DNA from 2 places in the Aeromonas rivuli genome. Region 1 is predicted to be linked to the other one. Evidence: predicted binding sites of a transcription regulator. Region 1 holds the regulator's gene; the other holds the start of a gene.
What was found. The regulator sigma-54, encoded in region 1, starts transcription at its own class of promoters, with help from an activator protein. The targets are predictions, from matches to a motif close to TGGCACNGTTTTNGCTT.
Positions count from the first base shown of each region.

Region 1 (7,829 bases):
ACCTTGCGATTGGCGATGATATAGGCGTAATCGGCGATGCCCATCACCTCGGTGACATCATGGGTGACGATGACGGAGGTAATGCCAAGGGCATCGTTGAGCTCGCGAATAAGTTTTACCAGCACCCCCATGGTGATGGGATCCTGGCCGACGAAGGGCTCATCGAACATGATGAGGTCCGGATCCAGGGCGATGGCCCTTGCCAGGGCAGCGCGTCTGGCCATGCCCCCCGAGAGCTGGGAGGGCATCAGGGATGCCGCGCCGCGCAGACCGACGGCTTCCAGCTTCATCATGACGATGGTGTGGATCAGCGCCTCGGGCAAGCCGGAGTGCTCACGCAGGGGGAAGGCCACATTGTCGAACACCGTCATGCCGGTGAAGAGGGCACCACTCTGGAACAGCATGCTCATCCGCTTGCGCAGGGTATAGAGTCGGCCGCGCGACAGGCTGGGCACGTCCTCACCGTCAAACAGTATGGTGCCGGCATCGGGTTTGAGTTGACCGCCGATCAGCCGCAGCAGCGTGGTCTTGCCGATCCCGCTTGGCCCCATCACGGCGGTCACCTTGCCACGGGGGATGGTGAGGCTGATGTTGTCGTAGAGCAGGCGATCGCCGTGACTGAAGCTGAGATCGGAGATGGTGATCAGATCGTTGTTCAAACAATTGTCCATCGGGTGCAAATGAAGAGCGAATTTTATGGGCTAGTCTAGGTCTAAGCAACAACAAGGCACAACTATTGAGCAGGCCAGTCCCCTCTGTCGGCGACAGTTTCCGGCCTTTCGCCCCCCATCATGCTCGCCAGAAACCATCAGATTCGCTTATCTGGACAGACTTTTTTATAATCCCGCAGCTAATTTCGGCCCGGAGCTCTCCCCATATGTCTATCAAGCCTGAAAACCTGTCTGAAATGTTCGATTTTCGTCGCAGTGCCAAAGCGGTGCTGGACATAGAGAAACAAGCCATCGAGGGCTTGCATCAGTATCTGGACGAGACCTTTGTTCGTGCCTGCCAGCTGATGCTGGGCTGCGGGGGCAAGATAGTCATCACTGGCATGGGCAAGTCCGGCCACATCGGCAACAAGATTGCCGCTACCCTGGCCAGTACGGGTACCCCGGCCTTTTTCCTGCATCCTGGCGAAGCCAGTCATGGGGACCTTGGCATGATCTCGGCAGGGGATCTCATCATCGCCATCTCCAACTCCGGGGAGAGCGACGAGATCCTGGCCCTGCTGCCGGTACTCAAGCGCCGAGGCATACCGCTCATCTGCATGACCGGCAATCCAGCCTCGACCATGGCCAAAGAGGCGAATGTGCATCTCTGTGTCAGGGTCGAGCAAGAGGCCTGCCCCCTGGGACTGGCCCCTACCTCCAGCACCACGGCCACCTTAGTCATGGGAGATGCTCTGGCGGTGGCTCTGCTGGAAGCCCGTGGCTTCACCGCCGATGACTTCGCGCTCTCCCATCCGGGGGGATCCTTGGGCAAGCGCCTGCTGCTGCGGGTTGGCGATCTGATGCATGCCGGAGATCTGTTGCCCCGGGTGGGGATAGATGCCACCATCAGTCAGGCTCTGCTGGAAGTCAGCAGCAAGGGGCTCGGCATGACGGCCGTGGTCGATGGCGACGGCCTGTTGGCCGGCCTGTTTACCGATGGTGACCTGCGCCGCATTCTGGATCTGCGGGTCGATATTCACAGCACGCCTATCGCGCAGGTGATGACGGCCAACTGTGTTACCGTAAGACCGGAGATGATGGCCGCCGAGGCGGTAAAGCTGATGGAAACGAAAAAAATCAATGGCTTGCTGGTAGTTGATGCGGACAAACGACCGCTCGGTGCCTTCAACATGCACGATCTGCTCAAGGCGGGAGTGATTTGATGCAACAGATTGCAACGCCCTATGGCCCAGTGACGGCAGCCCAGTATGAGAAGGCTGCCCGTATACGCCTGCTGGTGTGCGACGTGGACGGCGTGCTCTCCAATGGCCTCATCTATATGGGCAACGATGGCGAAGAGCTCAAGACCTTCTGCACCCGGGACGGGGCAGGCATGAAGGCCTTGATGAAGGCGGGGATTGAGATTGCCATCATCACCGGCCGCAACTCGCGCATCGTCAGCAACCGGATGGCGAGTCTGGGGGTCAAGCATCTGGTACAGGGGGCGGACACCAAGCTGCCTCACTTTGAGGCGCTATTGGCCAAACTGGGCCTGGAGGCCACTCAGGCCGCTTATATGGGGGATGACACCATAGATCTGCCGGTGATGCAGGCCTGTGGGCTGGGGGTCGCAGTTGCCGATGCTCATCCACTGGTTGCGGCCCGGGCCGATCTGGTCACCCGTTTGGGTGGCGGCATGGGGGCGGTACGCGAGTTGTGCGATCTCATCTTGCAGGCTCAGGGCCATGCCGATGAGCTGGCCGAGGTGTCGGCATGATCAATCGCCAGACCTTGCTGTTTGCAGTGCTCTTCCTGGCTGCCTTGGCCATCTGGCAATTGGGAGACGTGACCCTGGCGCCGCCAGCCGCGACCAAGACAGAACATTATCAGCCGGACTTCATCGCCAAGGATCTGGTGACCACCCGCTTCGACGAGACAGGCAAGCGCAGCGAGCGGCTGGAGTCTGTCTATGCCGAGTATTTTCAGCTGCTCGAGCAGGCTACCTTCGACAAGCCCATCGTCTATCTGTTTGATGACAAGGGTCAGGAAGAGTGGAAGGTGACCGCCGAGACGGGAGTGCTCAACACGGACGACAACGTGATACTGCGCGACAAGGTCCATCTCGATGGCCTCTTGCCCACCTCCTTCATCTCCACCCTGGACACACCCTATCTGGAGCTGGACTTGGTGACCCAGGATGTGAGAAGCAATCGGCAGGTCAACATAGTCGCCAAAGAGTTCCAGACCGAGGGCGTGGGCCTGAAGGGTCATCTGGATCGCAAATATTTCGAATTACTGGATCAAGGTCATGCCATCTATTTCAATGAAAAACGTTAATCTGGCCGTCCTGGCACTGCTGCTGTGCGGTGGCGTCAACGCCAAAGAGTCCGACTTCGCCGAGAAGGTGTATGTGGACGCCGTCAAGCAGATCGCCGAGATGCAGGATAATCGCGTCACCTTCAGTGACGATGTGATCATCACCCAGGGCACCATCAAGATTAAGGCCGACAAGGTCGTGGTGATCCGCTCCGGCGAGAAGGGTGCCGAGGTGATGACCGCCTATGGCAAGCCCGCCACTTTCTTCCAGATCCTCGATAACGGCAAGCCGGTCAATGCGCACGGTGACAGCATCCGCTATGAGCTGAAGAACCGCCTGGTGACCATTACCGGCAACGGTGAACTCAAGCAGGAGGACAGCCAGGTCAACGGCGACCTCATTCGCTATGACATCGTCAAGCAGAAGATGATCGCCGAGAGCAAGGGGGAGACCAATCGCGTCAAGACGGTCTTCCTGCCTGATCAGGTTGAGAACTTCGACAAGCCCGCCGACAAGAAGCAGGACAAATAAACCATGGCCGTGTTGAAAGCAGCAGGGCTGCAGAAGAGCTACAAGAAGCGCATGGTGGTCAGTGATGTCAGCCTGGAAGTGGGCACTGGCCAGATCGTGGGTCTGCTCGGCCCGAACGGTGCGGGCAAGACCACCTCTTTTTACATGATTGTTGGCCTGGTGCAGCGCGATGCGGGCCTTATCACCATCGATGAGCAGGACATCAGCCTGCAGCCCATGCATATCCGTGCCCGCAATGGCATCGGTTACTTGCCGCAAGAAGCGTCCATTTTTCGTCGCCTCTCCGTCTATGACAACCTCATGGGGGTCATGCAGACCCGCAAGGGGCTGAGTCGGGAGGAGCGTGAAGACAAGGTTGAACAGCTGCTGGAAGAGTTCAGCATCACCCACATTCGCGACAACCTGGGCCAGAGCCTGTCCGGTGGCGAGCGACGCCGAGTCGAGATAGCCCGTGCCCTGGCCGCCGAACCGCGCTTCATCCTGCTGGATGAGCCCTTTGCCGGGGTAGATCCCATCTCCGTCATCGACATCAAGAAGATCATCCAGCACCTCAAGGAGCGGGGCCTGGGTGTGCTTATCACCGACCACAACGTGCGGGAGACGCTGGACGTGTGCGAGAAGGCCTATATCGTCAGCCATGGCCAGATGATAGCGGAAGGCACTCCCGCCGAGATCCTGGCCGATGAACAGGTCAAGCGTGTCTATTTGGGCGATCAATTCAGTCTATAGTAAGGGGAAATCACCCTTTGCTGCCTGATGACCGCCTCGCTGAATATAAGGATATCCCGACGTAGATGAAGCCGACACTCCAGTTGCGCCTCGGTCAGCAATTGACCATGACGCCACAGTTACAACAAGCGATTCGTCTGCTCCAGCTCTCCTCATTGGAACTTCAGCAGGAGATCCAGCAAGCCCTCGATAACAACCCCCTGCTCGAGCAAGAAGAGGCCGAGCTGCAGGAGACCCATGCCGAGGTCAAGCAAGACGAGAGTCAGCTCGACAGCAGCGAGGCCATGGCGCAGGAACAGATGCCTGACGAGTTGCCGGTCGACAGCAGCTGGGATGATGTCTACTCCGCCGGTACTGGCCAGAGTGCAGGGCCCGTCTTTGAGGGGGAAGAGAGCGTCTATCAGGGGGAAACCACCGAGAACCTGCAGGACTACCTGCTGTGGCAGATGCGACTCACCCCCTTCAGCGATGTCGATGCCGCCATCGCCCTGGCCATCATCGATGGCATTGATGAGTCCGGTTACCTGACCAGTCCTCTGGAGGATATCCGGCAGGCGGTGAGCAGCGAAGAGGTTGAGGTAGAGCTCGACGAGGTGGAAGCCGTGCTCAAGCGGGTGCAGCATTTCGATCCCGTGGGCATCGCCGCCCGTTCGGTGCAAGAGTGCCTGCTGATCCAGTTAGGTCAGTTCAGCCCCGATCTGCCCTGGCTGGCCGAGGCGCGGGAGGTGATTGGCGAGCACATGGATTTGCTGGGCAATCGTGATTATCGCACCCTGGCGCGCAAGACCCGCCTCAAGGAGGGGGATCTCAAGGAGGTCATCGACCTTATCCAGCAGCTCGAGCCGAGGCCCGGCAACAGGGTGGTGCAGAGTGACTCCCAGTATGTGATCCCGGATGTGTCCGTCATCAAGCGTCAGAATCGCTGGGTGGTGGAGCTCAATCCGGATTCGGCACCGCGCATTCGGGTCAACGAGACCTATGCGGCCATGGCCCGCCAGGCGCGTACCAGCCAGGATACCCAGTTCATTCGCTCCCATCTGCAAGATGCAAAATGGTTCATCAAGAGCCTGGAGAGCCGCAATGAGACGCTGCTGAAAGTTGCCACTTGCATCGTGGAGCAGCAGCAGGGGTTCTTTGAATATGGCGAAGAGGCCATGAAACCCATGGTGCTCAACGACATCGCCGAGGCGGTGGAGATGCATGAATCGACTATTTCCCGGGTGACTACCCAGAAGTACATGCATACCCCGCGCGGCATCTTCGAACTGAAGTATTTTTTCTCCAGCCACGTCAATACCGAAGGAGGAGGTGAATGTTCATCGACTGCAATTCGCGCCCTGATCAAGAAGCTGGTGACGGCGGAGAACCCGGCGAAACCGTTAAGTGATAGCAAGATCGCGGATTTGTTGGCCGAACAGGGTATTATGGTGGCACGACGCACGATCGCCAAATACCGTGAATCCTTGTTGATACCACCGTCCAATCAGCGCAAACGCCTGGTTTAGGCAAAACAAAAGGAAGACGTTATGCAAATTAACTTGACCGGACACCACGTAGAGATCACCGAAGCACTACGTGATTATGTGAATAACAAGTTTGCCAGACTCGAGCGTCACTTTGACCAGATCAACAATGTTCACGTGGTGTTGAGCGTAGAAAAACTGAACCAGATTGCCGAAGCCAAGCTACACGTCAGCGGGGGCGAAGTGTTCGCCAACTCACAACATGCAGATATGTATGCTGCGATAGATAGCCTGCTCGACAAACTTGATCGACAGATCATCAAGCACAAAGACAAGCTAAATCAAAAATAACTATGCAACTTGAACACATACTGAGTCGGGACTGCACCAAGAGTGCGGTCCCTTGTACCAGCAAGAAACGCGCCCTGGAAATCATCAGCGAACTGGCCGCCGAGCGGCTGGGAACCTCACGCCAGGCCCTGTTTGAATGTCTGCTTGCCCGTGAAAAAATGGGTAGCACCGGCATAGGTGCCGGGATCGCCATTCCCCACGGTCGTATCGGCGACGAGTTCCCGCCAACGGCCGTCCTGATGACCTTCGCAGAACCCATCCCCTTTGACTCCATCGACAATCAGCCCGTCGATCTGCTGTTTGCGTTGCTGGTGCCGGAGAGCGAGTGCAAGCAGCACCTCAAGACCCTCTCCCTGATGGCATCCAAGCTCGGTGACAAGGCGGTGTGCCGCCAGTTGCGCCAGGCCAGCAGCGATGATGATCTCTACCAGATCATGATCTCCGCCTGATGGGCATCACTCAGCTCTAATCAATCCTTGTTGTGGGAGGGCGCAAGATGCAGCTCATCGTAGTCAGTGGCCGATCCGGGTCGGGCAAGACAGTCGCCCTGCGGGTGCTGGAAGATCTCGGTTATTACTGTGTCGACAACTTGCCGGTCAATTTATTGCCCCAGCTGATCGTGTCGGTACAGAGTCAGTACGACAAGCTGGCGGTCAGCATAGACGTGCGCAATCTGCCCAGCGATCCGGAGCGGCTAGAGACGCTGCTTGCTCAGGTGCGCAACGATGGCCGGGTGCAGTACAGCAGCTTCTTCTTCGATGCCGAGAACAGTACTCTGCTCAAGCGCTATGGCGAGAGCCGCCGCCTGCACCCGCTGTCTCGCAAGCGCCTCTCATTGGACGAGGCGATCCGTGAAGAGACCCATCTGCTGGCGCCTATCTCGGCCAGCGCCGACCTGCGCATCGACACCACAAGCCTCAGCATCCATGACCTGAGCGAGCTCATCAAGACCCGGGTGCTCGGCAAGAAAGAGAACGAGCTGGTGCTGGTGTTCGAGTCGTTCGGCTTCAAATATGGCATTCCCAAGGATGCCGACTTCGTGTTCGATGCCCGCTTCCTGCCCAATCCGCACTGGATCCCCGAACTCAAGCCCTTTACCGGCAAGGACGAGCCCGTGGCTCGCTACCTGGCCAGTCAGCCGGACGTGATGCAGTTCACCCTGCAGATAGAGAACATGCTGGCGACCTGGTTGCCAGCCCTGGAGCGCAACAACCGCAGCTACCTCACGGTCGGCATTGGCTGTACCGGTGGCCAGCACAGGTCGGTGTTTATCGCCGAACAGCTGGCTCGCACCTTTGAGGGGCTCGGCAAGAACGTGCAGATCCGCCATCGCACCCTGGACAAACGCGATCCGCAACATTGATGGCCCAACGGGAGGTCAGATGACAGTTTCCGCCTCGGTAGAAGTGAAGAACAAGCTGGGCATGCATGCGCGCCCGGCCATGATGCTGTTCGAGCTGGTACAGGGGTTCGATGCCCATGTGCTGCTGCGTAACGAAGAGGGGGTCGAGGCCGATGCCGATAGCGTCATCGGCATGCTGATGCTGGATTCGGCCCAGGGCAAGCAGGTGGAAGTGCAGGCCGAAGGGCCCCAGGAAGAGGCGGCCCTGGCCGCAGTGGTGGCGCTGTTCACCTCGGGTTTCAACGAGGAGTAGGGCCGACCACTCCCCTGGTTAGTGGGGCCCGGTGCGTGCCAGCGCCTTGAAACTGGCAAAGTTTTCACAGGCCAGCAGACTCTTGCTGGCCTTCTCGTTCATCAGGCTGATGAAGAGATCGTAGAGGCCCATG
Region 1 covers NZ_CP079742.1:461,868-469,696, forward strand. Annotated here, with positions in the region: gene mlaF (phospholipid ABC transporter ATP-binding protein MlaF) at 1-671, opposite strand, end outside; gene KYK33_RS02080 (KpsF/GutQ family sugar-phosphate isomerase) at 878-1,873, shown strand; gene kdsC (3-deoxy-manno-octulosonate-8-phosphatase KdsC) at 1,873-2,427, shown strand; gene lptC (LPS export ABC transporter periplasmic protein LptC) at 2,427-2,987, shown strand; gene lptA (lipopolysaccharide transport periplasmic protein LptA) at 2,974-3,498, shown strand; gene lptB (LPS export ABC transporter ATP-binding protein) at 3,502-4,227, shown strand; gene KYK33_RS02105 (RNA polymerase factor sigma-54) at 4,293-5,732, shown strand; gene hpf (ribosome hibernation promoting factor) at 5,754-6,041, shown strand; gene ptsN (PTS IIA-like nitrogen regulatory protein PtsN) at 6,044-6,490, shown strand; gene rapZ (RNase adapter RapZ) at 6,538-7,404, shown strand; gene npr (PTS phosphocarrier protein NPr) at 7,424-7,696, shown strand; gene KYK33_RS02130 (BglG family transcription antiterminator) at 7,715-7,829, opposite strand, start outside.

Region 2 (7,829 bases), 760 kb from region 1:
CTTCTTACGAATACGTACTGCCTTGGGAGTGATCTCTACCAATTCATCGTTGTCGATGAACTCGAGAGCCTGTTCCAGGGTCATGCGGATCGGCGGAGTCAGCACTTGAGCTTCATCGGTACCGGAGGCACGCATGTTGGTCAGCTGCTTGCCCTTCAGGCAGTTCACGGTCAGATCGTTGGAACGGGAGTGAATACCGATCACCTGGCCTTCGTACACTTCGGTCGCGTGACCGATGAACAGACGACCACGGTCTTGAAGACCGAACAGGGCGAAGGTCAGGGCCTTACCGGTCGCGTTGGAGATCAGCACGCCGTTCTGACGCTCGCCGATGCTGCCACCCTTGTGCGGGCCGTAATGGTCGAAGGTGTGGTACAGCAGACCGGTACCTGAGGTCATGGTCAGGAATTCGGTCTGGAAACCGATCAGGCCACGGCTCGGGATCATGAAGTCAAGACGGACACGACCCTTGCCATCCGGGGTCATGTTGGTCATCTCGCCCTTACGCAGGCCGAGTTGCTCCATGACAGAACCCTGGTGGGTCTCTTCCACGTCCACGGTAACGGTTTCGAACGGCTCGTGCAGGACGCCGTCGATGGTGCGCAGGATAACTTCCGGACGGGATACCGCCAGCTCGTAACCTTCGCGACGCATGTTTTCGATCAGGATGGACAGGTGCAGTTCACCACGGCCGGAGACGCGGAACTTGTCCGGATCTTCAGTCTCTTCCACGCGCAGGGCCACGTTGTGGACCAGTTCATGAGTCAGACGCTCCATGATGTTGCGGGAGGTCACGAACTTGCCTTCTTTACCGGCGAACGGTGAGGTGTTGACCTGGAAGGTCATGTTCACGGTCGGCTCGTCAACGGAGAGTGGCGGCAGGGCTTGGACAGCATTGTTGTCACAGATGGTGTCGGAGATTTTCAGCTCGCCCAGACCGGTGATGGCAATGATGTCGCCCGCTTGCGCGTCGGCCACTTCGGTACGGGACAGACCCAGGTAGCCCAGTACCTGACCCACTTTACCGGTCCGGTTCTTGCCGTTGGCACCGACGATGGTAACTTGCTGGTTGGTTTTGACGCGACCACGGGTGATACGGCCGATACCGATAACACCGACGTAGGAGTTGTAGTCCAGCTGGGAGATCTGCATCTGGAAGCCGCCGTCGACATCAGCCGCAGGTGCTTCCACGTTGTCAACGATGGCCTGGAACAGGGGTTCCATGTTGTCGGACTCAACGCTTTGGTCCATGGTGGCCCAACCGTTCAGTGCAGAGGCGTAGACAACTTTGAAGTCCAGCTGCTCATCGGTGGCACCCAGGTTGTCGAACAGATCGAAGACCTGATCCATTACCCAGTCAGGGCGAGCACCCGGACGGTCGATCTTGTTGATGACGACGATCGGCTTCAGACCCTGGGCGAATGCTTTCTGGGTGACGAAACGGGTTTGCGGCATTGGGCCGTCAACGGCGTCAACCAGCAGCAACACGGAGTCAACCATGGACATGACACGCTCTACTTCACCACCGAAGTCGGCGTGACCCGGGGTATCAACGATGTTGATGCGGTAGTCGTTCCAACGGATTGCAGTGTTCTTGGCGAGAATGGTAATACCACGTTCTTTTTCCAGATCGTTGGAATCCATCAGACGCTCTTGACCATCAGTGGTACGGTCGAGGGTTCCAGACTGCTGCAGCAGTTTATCAACCAGGGTAGTTTTGCCGTGGTCTACGTGCGCAATAATCGCAATATTGCGTAAATTCTCTAACATTCTCGCCTCAATCACCGGGTAAAATTGGGCGCTAATTGTACTCTCGCCTTTGTGATCTGCCTAGCAGAATCGCAGTAGATTCACGCACTGCAATGGATCTGGATCATAGACCCGCGCCAACAAGCCTGTTTATATGGGGGTTCCTGCCCTCTTGCACTTGTTTGGCGCACCAAAAAGATCCCAGGTAGCACCAAATTGGTGCAATGTAGGGCGGAAGCAGCAGATTTTGGGACGCCAAGATGCGGCAACTGCCCTGAAATCATGCTGTCACAAACTTGGCACGATACTCGCTTATGTGAATGTGATGACGAATTCACCCAAAGAGTTTTAACACCGGAGGTTACTTAGCATGTCAGCTCAGAACGTAATGGCCTTGATCCAGGAACATGAAGTCAAGTTTGTCGACCTGCGCTTTACCGACACCAAGGGTAAAGAGCAGCACGTTTCCATCCCTTCCCACCAGGTCAACGAAGAGTTCTTCGAAGACGGCAAGATGTTCGATGGCTCCTCCATCGGCGGCTGGAAAGGTATTAACGAGTCTGACATGGTGCTGATGCCGGATGCGGCCTCCGCCAAGCTGGATCCGTTCACCGAAGAGACCACCCTGAACATCGTCTGTGACATCCTGGAACCGGCCACCATGCAAGGCTACGATCGCGATCCGCGCTCCATCGCCAAGCGTGCCGAAGACTTCCTGAAGTCCAGCGGCATCGCCGATACCGTCCTGTTTGGACCAGAGCCCGAATTCTTCATGTTCGACAACATCACCTTCTCGAACACCATGGGCCACAGCTTCGTCAAGATTGAATCCGAAGAAGCCGCCTGGAACTCAGGTACCGCCTACGAGCACGGCAACAAGGGTCACCGCCCCTTCGTCAAGGGTGGTTACTTCCCGGTTGCACCGGTTGACTCCTCCCAGGACATTCGCGCCGCCATGTGTCTGGTGCTGGAAGAGATGGGTCAGGTCGTCGAGGCCCACCACCATGAGGTGGCTACCGCCGGTCAGAACGAGATCGCCACTCGCTTCAACACCCTCACTCTGAAGGCTGATGAAGTCCAGGTGCTGAAGTACGTGATCCACAACGTGGCCCACGCCTACAACAAGACAGTCACCTTCATGCCAAAACCCATGTTTGGCGACAACGGCTCCGGCATGCACTGCCACCAGTCTCTGGTCAAGAACGGCGTCAACCTGTTCGCCGGTGACCTGTACGGCGGCCTGTCCGAGATGGCACTGCACTACATCGGCGGCATCATCAAGCACGCCAAGGCCATCAACGCCTTCGCCAACCCGACCACCAACTCCTACAAGCGTCTGGTACCAGGCTACGAAGCCCCGGTCATGCTGGCTTACTCCGCCCGTAACCGTTCCGCTTCCATCCGTATCCCGGTCGTACCTAGCCCGAAAGCACGTCGCATCGAAGTGCGCTTCCCGGATCCGGCTGCCAACCCCTACCTGGCCTTCGCGGCCCAGCTGATGGCCGGTCTGGACGGCATCATCAACAAGATCCATCCGGGCGATGCCATGGACAAGAACTTGTACGACCTGCCGCCGGAAGAAGCCGCAGAAGTGCCGACCGTTGCCGGCTCTCTGGACGAGGCCCTGGCAGGTCTGGATGCAGATCGCGAGTTCCTGACCCGTGGTGGCGTGTTCAGCGATGACTTCATCAACTCCTACCTGGAGCTGAAGCAGCACGACGTGGACCGCGTCCGCATGACCCCGCACCCGCTGGAGTTTGAACTGTACTACTCTGTCTAACAGATACAGTCAGAACCCAATAGAGAAAAAACCCGCCTCATGGCGGGTTTTTTCTCTGATAGGCTTTAGGCGAGATCCCACCAAGGAGAGATGGATGAGAATGAGCCGCTATGCCGGGTTCTTGCTGCTGATCTGCCTGAGCGCCCAGGGGGCCAAGATCTACTCCTGGATCGACAGCAGGGGGATCACCCACTACACCAGCACCCCTCCTGCCGGTCAGCAAACTCAGGAAATCGATCTGCGGGTCGCCCCCCTGGTCGGCACCAGCACCCATTCGGTACAGGTCGATAATTACAACCACCTCATTGGCGCCGATGTCAGACAGGCCGAACTGGCCATCTCCCTGCTCTCCCCCGAGCCAGACAGCACCCTGCGCGACAACACGGGCAACATAGTGTTCGAAGCCCAGGTCACCCCAGTCCCTCCACCCCAGTTCGATCTGCGTCTCTTGCTCGATGGCAAGGAGCGGGTCCGGGTCCACAACACGCTGATCATCCGCCTGGAAAATCTGGATCGGGGCACCCACAGGGTGCAGCTCGAGCTACTGGCAAAAGACGGTACGATCCTTGCTAAATCAGAAGTTGTGACTTTCTATCTGCACAGAACCAGAGCCAATCAGGCAGCCACCCTGGGCCCTACGCCTCATAAAGGGTGATCCTCTGCACCTATGCGGGTAGACTGAATGCACTATATTGGTGCATTGCCGGTGTGTAGCACCGTTTTAGGGAGAAACCTGTGCCAGTCCGCTCGGATCAAGCCAAGACATTACTCGACAACCTGCTGACTGCCGTCATCCTGATGGACGAACGTCTCTGCATTCAGCACGTCAATCCTGCGGCAGAACAGCTGCTCTCCCTCAGTCAACGCCGGCTGATCGGGCTGGAACTGCCCCATCTGCTGGAACACATCTCCCTCGACTTGCAACGCTTTCGTCAGTGCCTCATCTCGGGGCAAGGCTTCACCGACAGCGAGGTGACCCTGGTCGTGGAAGGGGAGCCTCGCCTGGTCGAACTCAGTGCCAGCCCCCTGGCCGACCATGAACAGCGTTTGATCGTGGTAGAGCTGCGCAAAATCGACCAGCAGAAAAAGATCAGTCAGGAGTTGCAACAGCATGCTCAACAGCAGGCGGCCAGAGAGCTGGTGCGCGGTCTGGCCCACGAGATTAAAAACCCCCTGGGTGGCCTGCGTGGCGCGGCCCAGTTGCTGCAAAAGGAGCTGCCGGATCCGGCCTTGCGTGAATATACCGGCATCATCATCGAGCAGGCTGACAGGTTGCGGTTGCTGGTCGATCGCCTGCTTGGCCCCCAGCGTCCCGGCCGCCATCAGGTTCACAATGTCCACTCGGTACTGGAGCAGGTTCGCCGCCTGGTGGAGCTGGAACTGCCAGGCGGTATCCGCATAGAGCGGGACTATGACCCCAGCATTCCCGAATTCGAGATGGAACCGGATCAGCTGCAACAAGCCTTCCTCAACATAGTGCGCAACGCCGCCGAGGCACTGGTCAGCCAGACAGGCCTGATCAGCCTGCGCACCCGCACCGTGTTCCAGATCACCATCCATGGCCAGCGTTACCGGCTCGCCGCCGAGATAAAGATCATCGACAACGGACCCGGCATCCCGGATGCCATCCGTGACACCCTCTTCTACCCCATGATCACCGGTAAAGAGGGGGGAACGGGGCTCGGCCTCTCCATCGCCCAAAACCTGATCGATCAGCACAAGGGCCGTATCGACTGCATCAGTTGGCCAGGACATACCGAGTTCACCGTTTATCTACCGCTTCGCAAATAAGGGAACGTCATGACCGCAAAAGTATGGATCGTCGATGACGACAGTTCGATCCGCTGGGTGCTGGAGCGCACCCTGGGCAACGAGGGTTTCGAGTGCGAGAGTTTCGCCGATGGCGAGGCCCTGCTGCACTCCCTGGAGGCACGATCTCCCGATGTGATCCTGTCCGACATCCGCATGCCCGGCATCGATGGCCTCAGCCTGCTGGAGCAGATCCATCGTCGTCAGGCGGACTTGCCCATCATCATCATGACCGCCCACTCGGATCTCGATTCCGCCGTCAACGCCTACCAGCGTGGTGCCTTCGAATATCTGCCCAAGCCGTTCGATATCGAGGAGGCGGTCACCCTGGTGCGCCGCGCCGAGAATCACCTGAAAGAGCAGCGCACCAAACGCAAGACCCGCCCGCAAGACGCCAGCAGCAGCCCGGAGATCATCGGTGAAGCCCCCGCCATGCAGGAGGTGTTTCGCGCCATAGGCCGGCTGTCGCGGTCCAGCATCTCCGTGCTGATCAACGGCCAGAGCGGCACCGGCAAGGAGCTGGTCGCCCACGCCCTCCATCGCCACAGCCCGCGTGCCCACAAAAACTTCATTGCCCTCAACATGGCGGCCATCCCGAAAGATCTCATCGAATCTGAGCTGTTCGGCCATGAGAAGGGCGCGTTCACCGGGGCCAACAACATTCGCCATGGCCGCTTCGAGCAAGCGGATGGCGGTACCCTGTTTCTCGATGAAATCGGCGACATGCCACTCGATGTGCAGACCCGGCTGTTGCGGGTACTGGCCGATGGCCAGTTCTATCGCGTCGGCGGCCATCAGCCGGTACAGGTGGACGTGCGCATCATCGCCGCCACCCACCAGAATCTGGAGAAGCGGGTCGCCGATGGCGAATTCCGGGAGGATCTGTTCCACCGCCTCAACGTCATCCGCATCCATATCCCGGCCCTCAAGGAGCGCCGTGAGGATATCCCCCAGTTGGCGCACCACTTCCTGCTGCGAGCCGCCAAGGAGCTCAACGTCGAGGCCAAGAGTCTGCACCCGGATACCCAGGTGTTCATCAGCCGGCTCCCCTGGCCTGGCAACGTGCGTCAGTTGGAAAACGTCTGCCGCTGGCTGACCGTCATGGCCTCGGGACAGGAGGTGCTGGTCGCCGATCTGCCTCCCGAGCTGCTGACCCCGATCACCAGCGTCGCCGAGCCGGGTCAGCCTGCACTGGCCGGTGGCTGGCAGCAACAGCTGCGCGACTGGGTCGCCGCCAAGCTGGCTCTGGGAGAGATAGACATACTGGCCGATGCCATGCCTCAGTTCGAACGCATCATGCTGGAGACGGCGCTGGAGCATACCCATGGCCATAAGCAGGAGGCGGCACGCCTGCTTGGCTGGGGTCGTAACACCCTCACCCGCAAGCTGAAAGAACTCGATTTTTCCTGAATATCGACCGACGCCATGCTCCAACGCCCGAACGCATCATGCTGGAGACGGCGCTGGAGCAACCCCATGGCCACAAGCAGGAGGCGGCACGCCTGCTTGGCTGGGGTCGTAACACCCATCACCCGCAAGCTGAAAGAACTCGATTTTCCTGAGCTCGGCTGGCCCCCAGCCACAAGGGGGGCCCGCCATGCTGCGATTTCAAGCCTCTCCTTTGCCAGCCCCATCATGATCCCAACGGCAGCGGCTCAGCACACAGCGGCCCCCTTCCGGGCTTGGCAATGCCATGAAAAAATCCGCCGTCTTTCGCTGCAATGCGAAAAACGGCGGATAGTGTCGACGCTTGTCAGACTAACATTGCCCCTGGCGGCTCACTGACACTGCGCATAGCGTCTCAGCGAGCTTGTCTCCCATGAGGGCTCAATATGCCTTGCTGCCCAGCAAGTGACCATCGACCGGCGAGGGTAAGCCGTACTGGGAGTTCTTGCCATGAAACGCCTTGGTGGTCTGGCCAAGGTCGCCCTTGAAGCGGGGATCCTGGGGCCTTTCCTGACTATTGATGTAAAGCGACACATCCCAAGCCTGCTGGTCGCTCAGGCTTCCCCCCTGAGAGAGCGGCATGTTGCTCTTGATGAAGGCGGCCGCCTTGTCGATGCCGTGCATACCCGCGCCCCAGTTGTAGCTCTCCTTGCCCCACAGTGGCGGGAAGACGTAGCGATCCGCTACCTTCTTGCCCTCCCCCTCGGCGCCGTGGCAATCGGCACAGCGCTCGGCATAGACGCTCTGGCCCCGCTTGAAGTCGGGGGACTGGGGAGGGGTGGCGATGGTGAAGAAGTTGCGACCCGGCAGCTTGTCACTGATGGGGGCACCGCTCGCCAGCCAGTAGGAGTAGGCCACCAGATCGCGGATGGCAGGGCTGTCATAGGCGGGAGGCTGCCCCCCCTTGGCATTCATCGAATAGAGGAAGCAGCCTTGCAGCCGATCCTCATAGGTGTTCACCTTGTTGTTCTTCTTGCGATAGGCGGGATAGGAAGGATAGGCACCCCACAGCGGACTGGCGCCGGGAATGATGCCGGAACCCAGA
Region 2 covers NZ_CP079742.1:4,058,176-4,066,004, forward strand. Annotated here, with positions in the region: gene typA (translational GTPase TypA) at 1-1,770, opposite strand, end outside; gene glnA (glutamate--ammonia ligase) at 2,120-3,529, shown strand; gene KYK33_RS18735 (DUF4124 domain-containing protein) at 3,630-4,184, shown strand; gene glnL (nitrogen regulation protein NR(II)) at 4,265-5,320, shown strand; gene glnG (nitrogen regulation protein NR(I)) at 5,330-6,748, shown strand; partial or broken gene KYK33_RS20265 (helix-turn-helix domain-containing protein) at 6,769-6,892, shown strand; gene KYK33_RS20270 (c-type cytochrome) at 7,166-7,642, opposite strand; partial or broken gene KYK33_RS20275 (c-type cytochrome) at 7,664-7,829, opposite strand, start outside.
Region 2: glnA (glutamate--ammonia ligase) is a predicted target of sigma-54. The motif match lies at 2,047-2,063, and genes of this name have one in related genera.